Regions from separate parts of the Paenibacillus sp. 37 genome, predicted to be linked through region 1. Evidence: riboswitches for the same ligand, from Rfam matches in the RefSeq annotation. Region 1 holds a riboswitch; each other region holds the start of a gene.
The links. A riboswitch is a leader RNA that binds a small molecule or an ion and turns the genes downstream of it on or off. The one in region 1 is predicted to bind thiamine pyrophosphate.
Positions count from the first base shown of each region.

Region 1 (4,995 bases):
CTTCTTCTCTGCTACATTTAATCCGTCCACATAAGATTGATGGTGTTTGTCATGATGGATACGCATCGTCAGCTCATCAATATGTGGCTCCAGCGCATTGTACGCATAGGGAAGAGGGGGCAGTGTGTGCCCTCCAATGGGAACCGGCTTTTCTTTTACGGGAGGTGCTGTAGTGCTGGGTGTGGCTTGTGTTGTTCCGGTAGAAGGCGGTTGAACGGTTGCAGATTGGATCTGAGCTGAAGCAGCAGGTGCATTTACATTCCCCTCTGGAGAAGTTGGAGCTTCTGAAGCTTGGCGATGGACGCTTCCGGACCCTGACGTATGAAGCGCATTTTCCAGAAAAAGTGATGGCTCCGAATCCGTTTCACGCAAGATGCCCGGTTGGCCAAGCGTATCCAATACGCCCAGAAAATACTCCGATTCGCGGATAAAATGCAGAATGAGTACTTTGGCAAGCGGAACAGCTTGCACAGCAGCGCTTTGTTCCAGAAGAACATACAGCTGTTTGATGAACTCTCTCGATTGCTGCCGAGCTGCCAGCACAAGTTGATCGATACAACGAACCATGTAGGGAGCAGGTGGATGGGTTGCGGGCAATAGTTGTTTTAAAAGCTGATTGGCTACTCGCTCACTGTTTGCAAAGGTAACCTCCCATTCCTCCAGCAGCTTGACGTATGGGGGCTCCAGATCAGGAACCAGGGCACGGATGACGAGTGTATGTTCTTTCTCTTGCTCTTTCCAGAAACGAATTTCCTCCAATGTCCGCAGAGGCAGCAGGTGACCATATCCATACCAGTTCATCTATGTTGAACCTCCTTCAGATGAAATTCATTGCATGCAGACCGTCTGTTCATGCGTCACAAGAGTATATTCCGCGAGCTTGTTGTCCTATGAGTACAAAAAAAGAGCCCCTGAGGGCTCTGGAAAAAATTCAATGATTAAAATTTGGTTATTGTCCATTATTCGTGTTCTGCACATCGTCACTGCTTGTTTTCGTTACATGACTGAGGAAAGTTGAGACACGACGCAGATATTCCTTTGGATGCTCCCGGAAGATCAACTCATGATGCGCATCCTGGACAATCCATACATCGGAGTACGGATTGGTCTGGTTGGCGGCGAGTTGCTCCGCAATTGGATAAGGTGCCTTCTCGTCCTCTGTACCATGGATGAAGAAAATCGGGAACGGATAATCTTCCTTTTTCACTTCCTGGTATGGAATCTGTTGTAATCCGGTACCATTCAGAACAGGGAACAACAGCTTCATGATCTCCAGTGTAGGCTGACGTGGCAGATCGATCTGGTTGTGAATGTTGTGGTACAGTGTATCTGGCTCCAGCAGGAACGCACTGTCCAGAATCATTGCATCCACTTCCTTCGTAATCAGTCCGGTTTGTAACGCTGTACCGGCACCCATCGAGAAGCCCCAGACAACCAGTTCCTGCGCACCACGTTGCTTGGCGAACTGGATCGCACCGAGCAATTGCTGTGACTCAGCTTTGCCACCTGTTGCTACAGCTTTGTTCACCTGTGAGGCGAAGCCATAATCGAACATGACCACGTTGAACCCAAGTTGATGAGCATAGTGTGCCAGGTCATACATGGGAACCCATGTTTCTTCACGATTGGCACCATAGCCGTGACTGAAAATAATCGTTTTGCTTGCAGCATTGTCAGCAGGTATATACCATCCCTGCATCGTCCGGCTGCCATCTGCTGCCGGGAACGTGATGTCTTCGTACTTCATGTTCTTGGCTTGCATCGGATTGGAGAAGACCGGCGCTACAGTAGGATTGGATAATACCCATGCGATATAACCATGCAGTGCAATAAAACAAAACAGTAGAAAAAATACAACGGAGAGCAGCAGCGCTACGATAATATGTTTGAACCGAATCAGCCTCGGTGATAGGGAAGAGGGCAGATCGGACACTTTTGTTTGCAGCGGGGCTTCGCTCTGGGATGTTGGATACATGAATGCCCCTCCTTTGAAGTTCAGTTGAAGATAACAACGACATGAAAAGAGAATTGCGTCGATTTCAGAGCCTGCTTCAGAGCGATATCTTAATGTAATATATCTTTATCGTATGTTCCAATATAGTCAAAGTCAATTGATTGAGGGCATTTGTTACGCAATTGTTATATAGTTCTTAAGATATATGGGTAACATTACCTTAGTGTGTAAATTACAGGGGATTAAGTCTTATAAAAAGGAAAAATTTACACGTTGGCCTATTTTAATTTTGGCTCTTTTTGGTTTACAGATGAGACCGTTTCTCATATAATTTATGTAACCAAGTTTCATGTGATGAAACATGAGGAGGGCATTATGCCATGGAAGATCGAAAGTTAACCGTCCGGGCTGTGGAACGGGCGCTGGATATATTATTATGTTTTACCACACGCAGTGATCTGGGACTCACCGAAATTGCCAGCCAGATTGGCCTGCACAAAAGTACAGTGCACCGTTTGATGGCTACGCTGGAGGATCGAGGGTTCGTGATCCGCGATGCAGCAACAGAGAAGTACCGACTTGGCATCCGAATCTGGGAGCTGTCAGCTCATATGTCCCGCAGTGATGATCCCGCTATTCTGCTGCTGCCTGCGATGGAGCGACTGAGAGATCGATTGGGGGAGACGGTAAGTCTGTACTTGCGTGATGGGAGTGAAAGGATACGGATTCAAGCTGTGCAAAGTGATCAGGCGATCCGCCGAGTCGCTCCAGTGGGTGTTAGACTCCCGCTGTCTGTGGGCGCTTCCAGCAAAGTTTTGATGGCGTTTGCCACGGACGAGGATCGTGAAGAACTGATGAACGGGCCGGAATGGCCGGTGTTTATTGATCCCGCGGTGTATTTGGCGCAAATGGGAGATATCCGGGATAACGGATATGCGACGAGTTATGAGGAGCGTGAGCCGGGAGCTGCCGCGGTATCTGTACCGATTATGGATCGCCGAGGCAATATTGCAGCTGCTCTCTCGGTCTCAGGGCCTGTCAGCCGACTTTCGCAGGAGACATTGCATGAATACGCACCTGTGTTGAAGGATGCTGCTACGCAGATGGGGCTCATGTTATCCTGATGCTGATGTAAGTTTTTTTCCAAATTGAGTTGGTGTTCTGGAATATAAAGGTTGTTTTTATGTTCCGGTTGCGCTACTCTGTAATGGACTGCCCATCGGGGTCAGCTTCATTGAATATGAACGGCGGCTTATGTATGCCGCAACTTTTAACGTTACTGGGGGAGTCCGAATTGTCCGGACTGAGACGGAATCGCATGAGATTCCGGACCCTTTGCACCTGATCTGGATCATACCAGCGTAGGGAAGTAATCGGCGATATGACCACAACCACCATATGATGTGACCCTTGTAGGGCTCCGTTTAGGAGCCGCATGAAGGTGCATTATTGGTGATGGACATAAAAGTCGGTTCCTTCGGGGACCGGCTTTTTTATATACAGTGAACGGGCGATATAGCACGTACTCCATCGACTTCTTTTTCAATAACCTGCGAAAGTGGGCTTGGATGATGAGAGAGAAGTCACCATAGATCCATGATCTGTGGTAGCCTCCGTTCTGTCGTTAACTGTACATGAATAATGTCTCCCTCTGGTCTGGCGTAGGATCGCTCTTTCTTCTCTGCATTGCGCATGATTTGGGACAGGTACGTAAGCGAGCTAATGACGATACCAACCAAACAAGCGATGAACACTGAGGAGGAGACAATCGAACATGAGTACAGGAAATCAAACGGGACAACAAGCGATGGAACAGGAACATAACGGTCAGCAGGTGGAAAAAGAAACAGGAGCGGCCGGACGGGTTCAGCCCTTTCCGGGCAGCCGCAAAGTCTACATTCAGGGCTCACGGTCGGACATTGCTGTACCGGAGCGTGAGATAGCCCTTCATGACACGAATACTCCCCAAGGGGTGGAGCATAACGAACCGCTGCGTGTCTACGATACGAGCGGCCCCATGACCGATCCCGCATTTCATGCGGATATCCGTGCAGGTCTGCCAGCCCTGCGCACCCGTTGGATCACAGAGCGCGGCGATGTTGAAGCTTATCGGGGCCGTACGGTTAAACCGGAGGATAACGGACTGAAGCCCGGAGGGAAGAGAGCCGGCGCCGAAGAGTACCCCGGATTACGTGGCAAACCGCTGCGGGCACAGCCAGGACGCTGTGTGACCCAGATGCACTACGCGAGACAGGGAGTCATTACGGCAGAGATGGAATTCGCCGCCATTCGTGAGGGCGTGGAACCGGAATTTGTACGTCAGGAGCTGGCGAGTGGACGGGCCATTCTGCCATCCAACATCAATCACCCGGAGAGTGAGCCGATGTTGATCGGTCGTCATTTTCACGTGAAGATCAATGCCAACATAGGGAACTCTGCCGTATCCTCTTCCATCGAGGAAGAGGTGGAGAAGATGACTTGGGCAGTACGCTGGGGATCGGATACCGTGATGGATCTGTCCACAGGCAAAAACATTCATACGACCCGGGAATGGATCATTCGTAATTCTCCTGTGCCGATTGGTACGGTACCGCTGTATCAAGCGCTGGAGAAGGTGAATGGCGAAGCGGAGGCGCTGACCTGGGAGTTGTACCGTGACACACTCATAGAGCAGGCAGAGCAAGGCGTGGACTACTTTACGATTCATGCAGGTGTACTGCTGCGTTATATCCCGATGACGGCCAAACGGATGACAGGCATTGTGTCCCGGGGCGGGTCCATTATGGCAGCATGGTGTCTGGCGCATCATCAGGAGAATTTTTTGTACACTCATTTTGAAGAAATCTGCGAGATTATGAAAAGGTATGATGTGGCGTTTTCGCTGGGAGATGGACTTCGTCCAGGCAGTATCTACGATGCCAATGACGAAGCTCAGATGGCAGAACTGGCTACGCTCGGGGAACTGACGCAGATCGCATGGAAGCATGATGTGCAGGTGATGATCGAAGGCCCGGGTCATGTGCCGATGCACAAGATCAAAG
Region 1 covers NZ_CP043761.1:758,736-763,730, forward strand. Annotated here, with positions in the region: gene F0220_RS03555 (Fe-Mn family superoxide dismutase) at 1-801, opposite strand, end outside; gene F0220_RS03560 (alpha/beta hydrolase) at 950-1,975, opposite strand; gene F0220_RS03565 (IclR family transcriptional regulator) at 2,335-3,078, shown strand; TPP riboswitch at 3,226-3,339, shown strand; gene thiC (phosphomethylpyrimidine synthase ThiC) at 3,762-4,995, shown strand, end outside.

Region 2 (4,995 bases), 250 kb from region 1:
TGGTGGATCACCCATTAAAGGGAAATAATAACTTAAAAACCCGCGCTATTATGATAGGCGGGCTTTCTGCTGCTCTTCTCTCATCCACTGTGCAATCTGCCGTTTACGCTCCAGAAAAGCAGATTCCTCCGTAATTTCTTCTCGTCTGGGGCGATCAAAAGGAACATGTACCTCGTGCAACACTGTTGCAGGTCGGTTGGATAACACATAGACCCGATCTGCAAGCAGCAATGCTTCTTCGATATTATGGGTGATGAACAGCACCGAGCGGCGGTTCTGTTCCCAGATATCGAGCAGCCAGCGCTGCATGTCGCTACGTGTCAGTGCATCCAGCGCGCTGAAGGGTTCGTCCAGCAGCATCAGTTCCTGCGGACTGAGCAGGGCGCGCAGGAATGCAGCACGCTGCTGCATTCCGCCCGACAGCATATGAGGGTATGCCTGCTCGAACCCGGCAAGACCCACGCTGCTTAACCACTTACGAGCTTCTGCAAGTGCTTCGGTCCGAGGGGGAGCGCTTGAAGCTACTTCTCCAGCAAGCAGTACATTGTCTTCAATGGTCCGCCAAGGGAAAAGAGCAGGCTGTTGTGGCATATAACTGATCTTGCCACGTTGGCCCGTTACATCATGATCGTCCATGAACACTCGCCCTTCCTGTGGCTTCAGAAGACCGCCGATGATATGGAACAGGGTGCTTTTGCCACAGCCGGATGGCCCAACGATAGCAACAAACTCGCCTTGCTCCACAGTCAGGGATAGGCCGTTCAGAACCGGTAACCTGCTCCGCCGTTCACGGAATGATGCATGAACATCCACGACATCCAGTGCAGGTGGAACCGTAGCAGCAGTCGTATTTGTCGGTAGACCAGGATTAGCCGAGTGAAGTTTTTCACCGTGCTTTGGTTCCAATGCGCGTGCTCCCCGTTCAGGCTGGACATGTTCGTCCTGTTGCCGATTCATATGGTCATCACTTCCTAATTACAGATTACTTGCTTTACTACCGCTTCTGTGGCCGCCAGCGCACGAGCAGCTTCTCCAGAAGGGCAATGAACAGGAAGAGCAGCAAGCTGAGCGCGACAATAATCATGATCGCCACGAATAGGCGGTCCGTACGATAAGCCGACTTTTGCAGCATCATATAATAACCAATACCCTTATCTGCACCGATCCATTCGGCGATAATGGCACCCATTACGCTATAGGTAGCAGCGATTTTGACACCGGAGAACACGGATGGCAGCGCATGGGGAAGCTCCAGCTTCCAGAAGATATGATGACGTTTCGCACCAGCCATGCGCATATAGTTCATCATCGCTGCATCTGTACGGGTCAAGCCGTCCATGGCTGCCACTGCAACGGGGAAGAAGCAGACGAGGATGATGGTAATCAGCTTGGGCAACAGCCCGAATCCGAACCAGATTAACAGGAGCGGCGCGAGCGCGATGGTCGGAATATTTTGACTAAGAATAAGTAATGGATACAGGGCTGACTTGAGAAAAGGAACCAAATGCAGCACCATCGCGATCAGTAATCCAACCGCTGTGCCGGCGGCGAATCCGATAAGCGTTAACTGAATGGTTGCGGAAGCGTGCATGCCAAGCCGATCAGCCTGGGATGCCGCTTCGCGGGCGATATCAGACGGTGCTGGCAGCATCCATTTTTCAATATGGAACAGGGAGACAGCTCCCTGCCATATCGCTATAAAGAGAATAACCGCCACAATGGGCGGCCATACACTTTTGAAATAGGCATTCATTAGCGGTACTTCTCCGTCAGGGTATCCATGCTGAAGCCAGTAGGGCTATGGGCGATTTTGATCTGGGAGATGATGCTTGGGCTGCCAGCCTCGACGAGTACTTCGTGCATTTTGCGGACAACCTCCAGCAGTTCCTCCAGTTCCCCCTCCATCGTGGTGTCGAGCGGGTTCACCTGATATTTCAGGCCAGATTGCTGAATAACTTCAATGGCGCGATCTACATAAGGATATGAGTTCTCGCCATTAGGCGTTTTCGGAATAACCTGAATGCTAAGTAGTGTGCTTGCCATGAGAGATCACGGCTCCTTTCGTGATATATAAAATGAACTAATGACGGTTACACTTGCCACTTCGATGACAGAATAACCTTCCAATCGCTGTTATCCCCAGATTTTTTTGATTCCCTTTCTCTAAAGGGAAAATCCGGTGATAAAGGCGACCGCTTCGCTTTTTCACGTTATTTCTGTCCTCTCCGTCCTCGTGTAAATATTAAGTTCGTTTTATATGAGATATTTTATTGGGGTAAAAACGCGTTCGTATATGCTTTGCTCACGTCGACCTGTTCATCCAGCAGTTTTTTGCTAAACATCCAGTCGGTGTAGTTCTGCCATACTTCCTGTTTCTGTTCTCCCCAGCGCGGGGCGTCATCCGTGTACTTTGGACTAAGCCATTTCTGGCTTGCCAGGACCAAGTCTTTATCCAGATCCGGGACGGCCTTGATCAGAATATTCGCTGCGTCTTCGGGATGATCAATTGCGTATTGATATCCTTCTGAAGTGGCTTTCAGGAATGCTTTCACCAACTCAGGGTCGTTCTGAATCGTCTGCTCGTTTGTTACGAGAACAGGCGTGTAGTAATCCAGTGCATCTGAATAATCCTTCACATATAACATGTCGATCGGTTCTCCGCGCAGTTCAGCTTCAATCCCCGTCCAGGCGTAGAAAATCCACGCGAAATCAATATCCCGTTTCACTGCGGTGAAAAAGTCAGCGTCACCCATGTTAATGTTTTTTACTTTGGATACATCGGCTCCGTCGCCTTCCATAATGGATTGCATCACGGCTTCTTCCACAGGCGAACCCCAACCGCCATAGGTTTTCCCTTCAAAATCTTTCGGTGACTTGATATTCCGATCCGCCGGAGCAGCGAACCCGGATGTATTATGCTGAATAACTGCTGCGATGGAGACGAGTGGAACACCTTGTGTACGGGCTTGAGTTACACTTTCCTGATAACTTACGCCAAAAGGCACTTCATTCGAGGCAACCATCGTATCTGCGCCGCCGGCACCTGGCTGGACAATCTCCACATTCAAGCCTTCGGCCTTATAAAAACCTTGATCTACAGCTGCATATAAGCCGGTATGATTCGTATTTGGTGTCCAGTCGAGTACGACTTTAATATCCTTGAGGGCTGCGTTGTCACCTTCGTTGCTGCTCTCCGTATTCGTGTTGCCGTTCTGTTCTGCCGGGGCAGCTTCTTTACCGCCACATGCGGCCACGGTCACCAGTAGTACACATAAGAGCAACAGTCCCATTGTTTTACGCCATTTCATCTGTGATTCTCTCCTTCGGTATGTCCGGCCGATTGGCACGGGGTACTCCTTGGCTTCATATCCAATCATCTTGCATAAATCGACAGATTTATACCAGTTGGATCTGGATGACTTATTTTTGTTTCGATAAATAAAACAAAAAAAGCGTCCCGTAATCCGGGACGCGTGCAGGCGTTAGAGAGGTGGCGTTCAGCCAGAGGGCTGTGCCATTTCGATATACTCCGATTCCTACGCTGGCATGATCCAGATCAGGTCTAAGGGTTAGTATCTTGGTGGGATACACTCTCAGCCGGCCAATTCCGACTCCCCTGGGAAACTATGAAGTTACGGGCATTACTAGGTGTAATTATAGGCCAGAGGCCCATTCGTGTCCAGTCAGGAACTGGATGGGGACAGATATGAACTTATCAAACAGGCCTTTATACAGATGTATATCAGCCTGTTTAGATGTGTTATTTTCAATAATTATCATTGCGAATCATATAAGGAAATCTGGCTGAGTGTAAAAGCACCGGATAGTGGGTCATAGCCTAAGTGCTGAAGATCTGGAGGGCTCCCAACAAATACTTAGATCAAATCCGATGTTTGATATCTCGTCGCATAAGGGCTGCTTTCCCTATTTCAGTGATCAGCTTTTGCTCGTTTGACCTTGAGCGGTGCAGCTTGAGTAATTTAAACAACATAATTTAGATACAAAAGGAGATAGTACTGCTATACAAATAAATACTTTTACATACAAGTGGGGGAGTACTGAATGATCCTTAAAACCATAATCGCAATTATTTTGTCCTATAGTGTCTACGTTTTTTTCACGGCTTACCTTTTATTTTTGGTTCCGTCTCCATCGACTATTGAAAATACGGATATGCAAAAAACGTTAACAGAAGGAAGTACAACAGATCGCGTAATGCTCCTGGAGGACGGCTTTCAATCGGGTCAGGTGAGAATCCAGACCATTCGAGAGGCGAAAACAAGCATCGACCTGGCGTATTACTCCATCCAAAAAGGAAAAACATCTCAACTCTTTTTTGCTGCGTTATTCGATGCAGCTGATCGGGGTGTTCATGTTCGAATCATTTTAGACGGGATTTTTCACAGCATGCGCGGAGAGTTGCGTAATATTCCAGATGCCATTGCAGCTCACCCCAATGTGGAATTAAGATATTATGAACCACTCCACCTATTTATGCCATGGACATGGCATAACCGTATGCATGACAAGATCCTTCTTGTCGACAACACATATGGCATTATTGGCGGCCAAAATATTGGTGATAAATACATGGCATCGCAACCCCCAAAAGACTATGTATTCGATCGGGATGTCCTTGTTTACAATACAAACGATAATACGAACAGCACGGTTGTTGAAATGAAACAATATATAGATCAGTTATGGAACCATCCATTCACCAAACCAGAAAAACATGCAAAACGTCAGCATCATGCAAAGGGGCTAAAAGAGCTTTCTCAACTAGCTGAGTTATATCAAAAAGCTCAGGCTCAGAACGATCCTTTTGTTAAAGTGTTGCCAAAGGAATGGGTTCGAGGAGCGCTTCATTCCGACCACGTTGCTTTCATTCACAATCCAATTAAAAGGCTGTATAAAGACCCGATCATGTGGAGAACATTTGTTCATTTCGCCAATCAAGCAAAGTCGAAAGTGTACCTTCAGACGCCATATGCC
Region 2 covers NZ_CP043761.1:511,820-516,814, forward strand. Annotated here, with positions in the region: gene F0220_RS02495 (ABC transporter ATP-binding protein) at 49-957, opposite strand; gene F0220_RS02500 (ABC transporter permease) at 995-1,753, opposite strand; gene F0220_RS02505 (MTH1187 family thiamine-binding protein) at 1,753-2,043, opposite strand; gene F0220_RS02510 (ABC transporter substrate-binding protein) at 2,268-3,308, opposite strand; TPP riboswitch at 3,516-3,628, opposite strand; gene F0220_RS02515 (phospholipase D-like domain-containing protein) at 4,063-4,995, shown strand, end outside.
Region 2: it holds a riboswitch for thiamine pyrophosphate, as region 1 does, so the genes downstream of both, F0220_RS02510 (ABC transporter substrate-binding protein) here and thiC (phosphomethylpyrimidine synthase ThiC) in region 1, are expected to answer to the same signal.

Region 3 (4,995 bases), 3.0 Mb from region 1:
AACCGTGAGCGTTCCTATCATGGACCGATGTTATCGATGAAGGATCTGCTTAAGCGTAACCAAGAGTACGAAATTGCGGCATATGTAAGACTTACCCAGGAGCCCACCACGGATCAAACACTACAGCTCACCACATATAAAAAAACAACTGCCGAAAGCTGGAACCCGATCGGCAGCGTGAAGATTGCCAAAACAGAATGGAATACATGGCACAAGATCACCGGAAAATTTCAGTATAGCGATGATCCCACTGAATTGAATTTGTTCATCGAAACACCCTACATCTCTGAAGATAGCGTAGATACGTTATCGTTCTATGTGGATGATGTATCATTTACTCTGGCCGAGCAACTGGAGATCGAAGAAGGGATTCAGTCTCTGGAGGACCTGTATCAAGATGATTTCCCCATTGGTGCAGCGGTGTATCGCTGGCAGTTGGAAGGCGCATATGGTCAACTGCTCACAAAACACTTTAACAGCTTGACCGCAACCTATGAGATGAAACCGAAGTACATGTCTCCTTCCGAAGGTGTTTATGAGTTCGAGGCAGCCGATCAATATGTTCAGTTCGCCGAGGAACATGGTATGGGCGTACGCGCACATGCGTTGTTGTGGCATATTGATGCTGCAGAGTGGATGTTCAAGGATCCTCAGGGTAACCCTGCGAGTCGAGAATTAATACTTGCCCGGATTCAGGATTACGTTGAAACCGTCATGACCCGATACAAAGGTAAGATCTATGCCTGGGATGTGGTAAACGAGGCGATTGCGGATAGCAATGGTGATGCCAACGGTTTACGTAAAAGTCCCTTTTATGAACTAATCGGTCCGGATTACATTGAGAAAACCTATGAATTCGCCCGTGCAGCCGATCCGGATGCCAAATTATACTACAACGAATACTTCACGGAAATCCCTGAGAAAAGAGAGCATATGTATCGGTTGGTCAAACGACTGAAAGAGAAAGGGCTCATTGATGGTGTGGGTTTGCAATCCCACTATAACCTGGAATCCCCGCCCATCAAGGAAATTGAAAAAACGATCAACATGTTCGCCGAACTTGGATTGGATATTCAGATCACGGAACTGGATGTGGATAGCGGAATTCCATTTGGTGAAGAGATGTCCGATGAAGTTGCGGTAAAGCAGGCGTATCGATATAAGGAACTGTTGGATTTGTACAAAAAACACAAAGATCACATTTCTTCAGTTACCTTATGGGGACTCCAAGATGAGAAGTCTTACAACAACCAGGCTATGCTGTTTGATTCAGCCCTGAAGGCCAAAAAAGCATACTGGGGACTCGTGGATGAATCCAGCTTGCCTGTGTTGACACAGAGAGCCGTCTCACTTTCGGGTAAACCGGATATCAAAAAACAGTCACAAGATCCGCTCTGGAACAAAGCGGTGTCTACTCCACTGAAGGGTGATTCTTCAGGATCAGCTAGTTTCCGCACCTTATGGGATCAAAGTAACCTATATATCCTTGTGGATGTTCAGGATGCGAAGGCAGACGTGAATGACAGAGTAGAACTCTTTGTTGATCTCAATAATGGCAAGACCACCTCATATGAAGCAGATGACCGACACGTAATCATTAAGCGGTCGGGTAAAGCTGAGGGCGCGGAGCAACGTTCATATCGTGTACGTGAGACAAAAGCCGGATATCAGGTTGAATTGTCCATTCCATGGGGTGGTATCCAAGTCGGATCAGAATATGAAGCCGGCTTGGATATCCGTGTGACTGATGGCGGTGCAAGTGGGACACAACCTTATAATCCACTGTACTGGAATGATCGAACACAATCACAGGAGCAAGATACAAGCAAATACGGCGTGATTCAACTTGCTCCTATGCCCAAATCAGCACAAGCTGTGCAAGGGATTGTTCAGATTGATGGGAAGAAAGACGCCCTATGGAATAAGGCTGTACCATTTGAAGTAAAACGGTTGAACCAGAGCGAAGGTGCAGAGGCAGTGGCTCGCGCAATGTGGTCAGGTGAGTATCTATACCTGCTGATCGACGTCACTGATCCAAACATCATTACAGACAGCATTAACCCATGGGATCAGGATTCGGTTGAGATTTTCCTGGACGAGAATCACCAGCGCACACCGTATTTTCAATATGATGATGCCCAGTTCAGAATCAGTGCAGACAATGTGGGAACCTTTGCAGGGGGGGCCTCACCCGGACGCCTTGTAAGTGCTGTGAAGAAAACAAATCAAGGATATCTCGTAGAAGCCAGAATCCAATTACATTCACTGACACCCAAAGCAGGAAATGTTCTCGGTTTCGAGCTTCAAATTAATGACAACCAGGGCGGAGGTAAGCAGAACGTAGCCAAGTGGAATGATATGACCAATGAGAGCTGGAGAAACACTTCCCAGTACGGAATAATCACTTTTGTTGGAAAGAACAAACTCGGGCATTAAACCATCGGCAGTAATTGCAAGAATAGAAACCATCATAACAGTGGCTAAAACTCAACCATTGTTGTGATGGTTTTCATCGTTTACATAAGTCACCGAAGGGTGATAAGGGGCGATACAATCTGCCTTGACTATATTTAACAGCCCTTGATATACTAAATGGATGTTATTTTCTCTTTTATGGGGATAAGAAAGTTATCAACTACATACAACCGTTTGCGAGGGAGCCTTAACCGGCTGAGAGGGTGTTAAACCGACCTTACCTGATTTGGATAATGCCAACGTAGGGATGCAACGATGAAACGCTGACTTGGGTAGCTCATGCGAACCCCCTTGTTTTAGTGTATTTGTCTGCGAAACATCCATAGGATGTTTCGTTTTTTTGTTTTTAAATACGTACATTATGAATTGGAGGAACATATGTTGACTATTTCAGAGAGACTGTATCAGGCAGCACAGCCCGTGTGGAAGGAATGTCTCGAGCATCCCTTTGTTAAAGGAATCGGAGATGGTTCCTTACCGGTCGAACAATTTCGTTATTATTTGCTGCAAGACTACTTGTACCTGTATGATTATGCCCGTGTATTTGCACTAGGTATCGTCAAGTCGCACGATCCCAAATTGATGCAGTTTTTTAGTAAAAACGTAGATAACATCTTGAATGGCGAAATGAAAATTCATCGTTCTTATATGGAGCGATTAGGAATTACAGAGGATCATGTTTTTCAGGTAAAACCTGCACTGAAAAATGCAGCTTACACTAACTATATGCTCTCTGTTTCCCATGCGGGTGGCATAGCAGAAGTACTTGTATCCATTCTGGCCTGCTCATGGAGTTATGCAGAGATTGGTCAAGTCCTTGCTCAAAAACCAGGTGCAGCTGAGCATCCTTTTTACGGAGAGTGGATCACAGGATATGCTTCCTCTGAATACAACAACAGCAATCAATCCCTTGTGACGTTAACGGATAAACTATTAGAAGGCTGTAGCGAGGGAACGTACCAACGGATGGAGGATATTTTCGTGATGTGCAGTCGTTTTGAGCTTGATTTTTGGGAGATGTCATGGGGGCTGGAGCCTTGAGTTCAATGTTAGTTAATTCAATTAGAGAGCAGCTAATCAAGATGAGTACAGCGAATAATCAGAACGTGTCAGCCCAAAAAGAGATGATTAAACATTTCAACAACAAGCCCTGATATAATAAGCAAATAGCAACTATCTATTTTCTATGGAGGTGAGGCTATTGAAAACAATCGGGGTAGGGTTCTTACATGCACGGCTCTATGCAAAGCCAGTGAAGGATATGGCAATGCTTTGCATAGAGCCCGGGAATAATCACATTGCCAACGACGAATCGTAATATTCTACTAACTGGCTTTGCACCTTATTGATCTATTAAATAAGGAGTGAGGCCCATGAAATATTCAAAAGCCGAGTCTATTTTTCCGGAAGAATTGTTACGGATCATTCAAGAATACGTTCAAGGGGAATTGGTTTATATCCCAAAACCCAAAGAGGCGCACCTAAAATGGGGCGAGAAAACAGAGAGCAAGAGTAGGGTCTCTGCTCGAAACGCTGAGATCAAATCCTTATTCTGCAATGGAGTCAGGATAGAGGAGTTGGCGGGTCGGTATTTCTTGTCCTGCGAAAGCATAAAGAAAATAGTCTATACAAAGAACTAATGAAATCCGCTATCTCGTCATTTCGACGGTTTAGCGGATTTTGTGCAAAGATGACTTAAATCAACTTATACATAGTAACCGCACCTCTAAATCGATAGACTCAAGTTAAGGTTGTTGTGATGAAGGACGGCCGGATCATACAAAGAGGTGTAACGAATGAACGAAATCATAAAGAAGAAGCTGCTGGACAAAAATGAACTGCTCATTAACATGGTGATTGAACGCGTAAAAAGAGATTTTCTAGAGGATATCGCCATTATTGGGCTTACTGGTTCATTTAGCACCGGTGACTTTCACGAGAAGAGCGATCTTGATTTAGTTATCATAAATAATACAGAAAAGGGATGGGAAATATCCGATTGCTTCATCTTGGATGACGTTGGATATGATATCTATTGCACGCCATGGGATTCAAGAATACAAGAGCAATCCACCTTGGAGAGTTCCAACGTATCCAGCCTAACCGACCTAAAAATACTCTACTATGCAACGCCTGAGGATTTGGAAAAATTGAACGAGTTCCAGCAAAAAGCTCTTGATGCACTTGCGAATCCGATAGGAGAAGCGTGTCTTAATCGGGCAAATAAATGGATCGATCTGGCTAAGCAAGCATACAGCAATACGATGCTTGGTGAAGATATCGGTTCAGTGCGATATGCATCTGCTGGGGTTCTGTACAATCTAGTCAATGCCTTGGTGAGTATGAATAACACGTGCATTAAACGAGGGATCAAGCGATATTTGGAAGAGATACGTTCGTTTCGTTATGTTCCGGATGATCTCGAATCCTTATGCATGTCAATCATCGAAGCTCATACCATTGAAGATATTCGAAAAACATCTTTTAATATGTTGAATAGCGTTACGAGGTTACATAGCA
Region 3 covers NZ_CP043761.1:3,734,121-3,739,115, forward strand. Annotated here, with positions in the region: gene F0220_RS16000 (endo-1,4-beta-xylanase) at 1-2,436, shown strand, start outside; TPP riboswitch at 2,644-2,741, shown strand; gene tenA (thiaminase II) at 2,854-3,516, shown strand; gene F0220_RS16010 (CD3324 family protein) at 3,849-4,115, shown strand; gene F0220_RS16015 (nucleotidyltransferase domain-containing protein) at 4,272-4,995, shown strand, end outside.
Region 3: it holds a riboswitch for thiamine pyrophosphate, as region 1 does, so the genes downstream of both, tenA (thiaminase II) here and thiC (phosphomethylpyrimidine synthase ThiC) in region 1, are expected to answer to the same signal.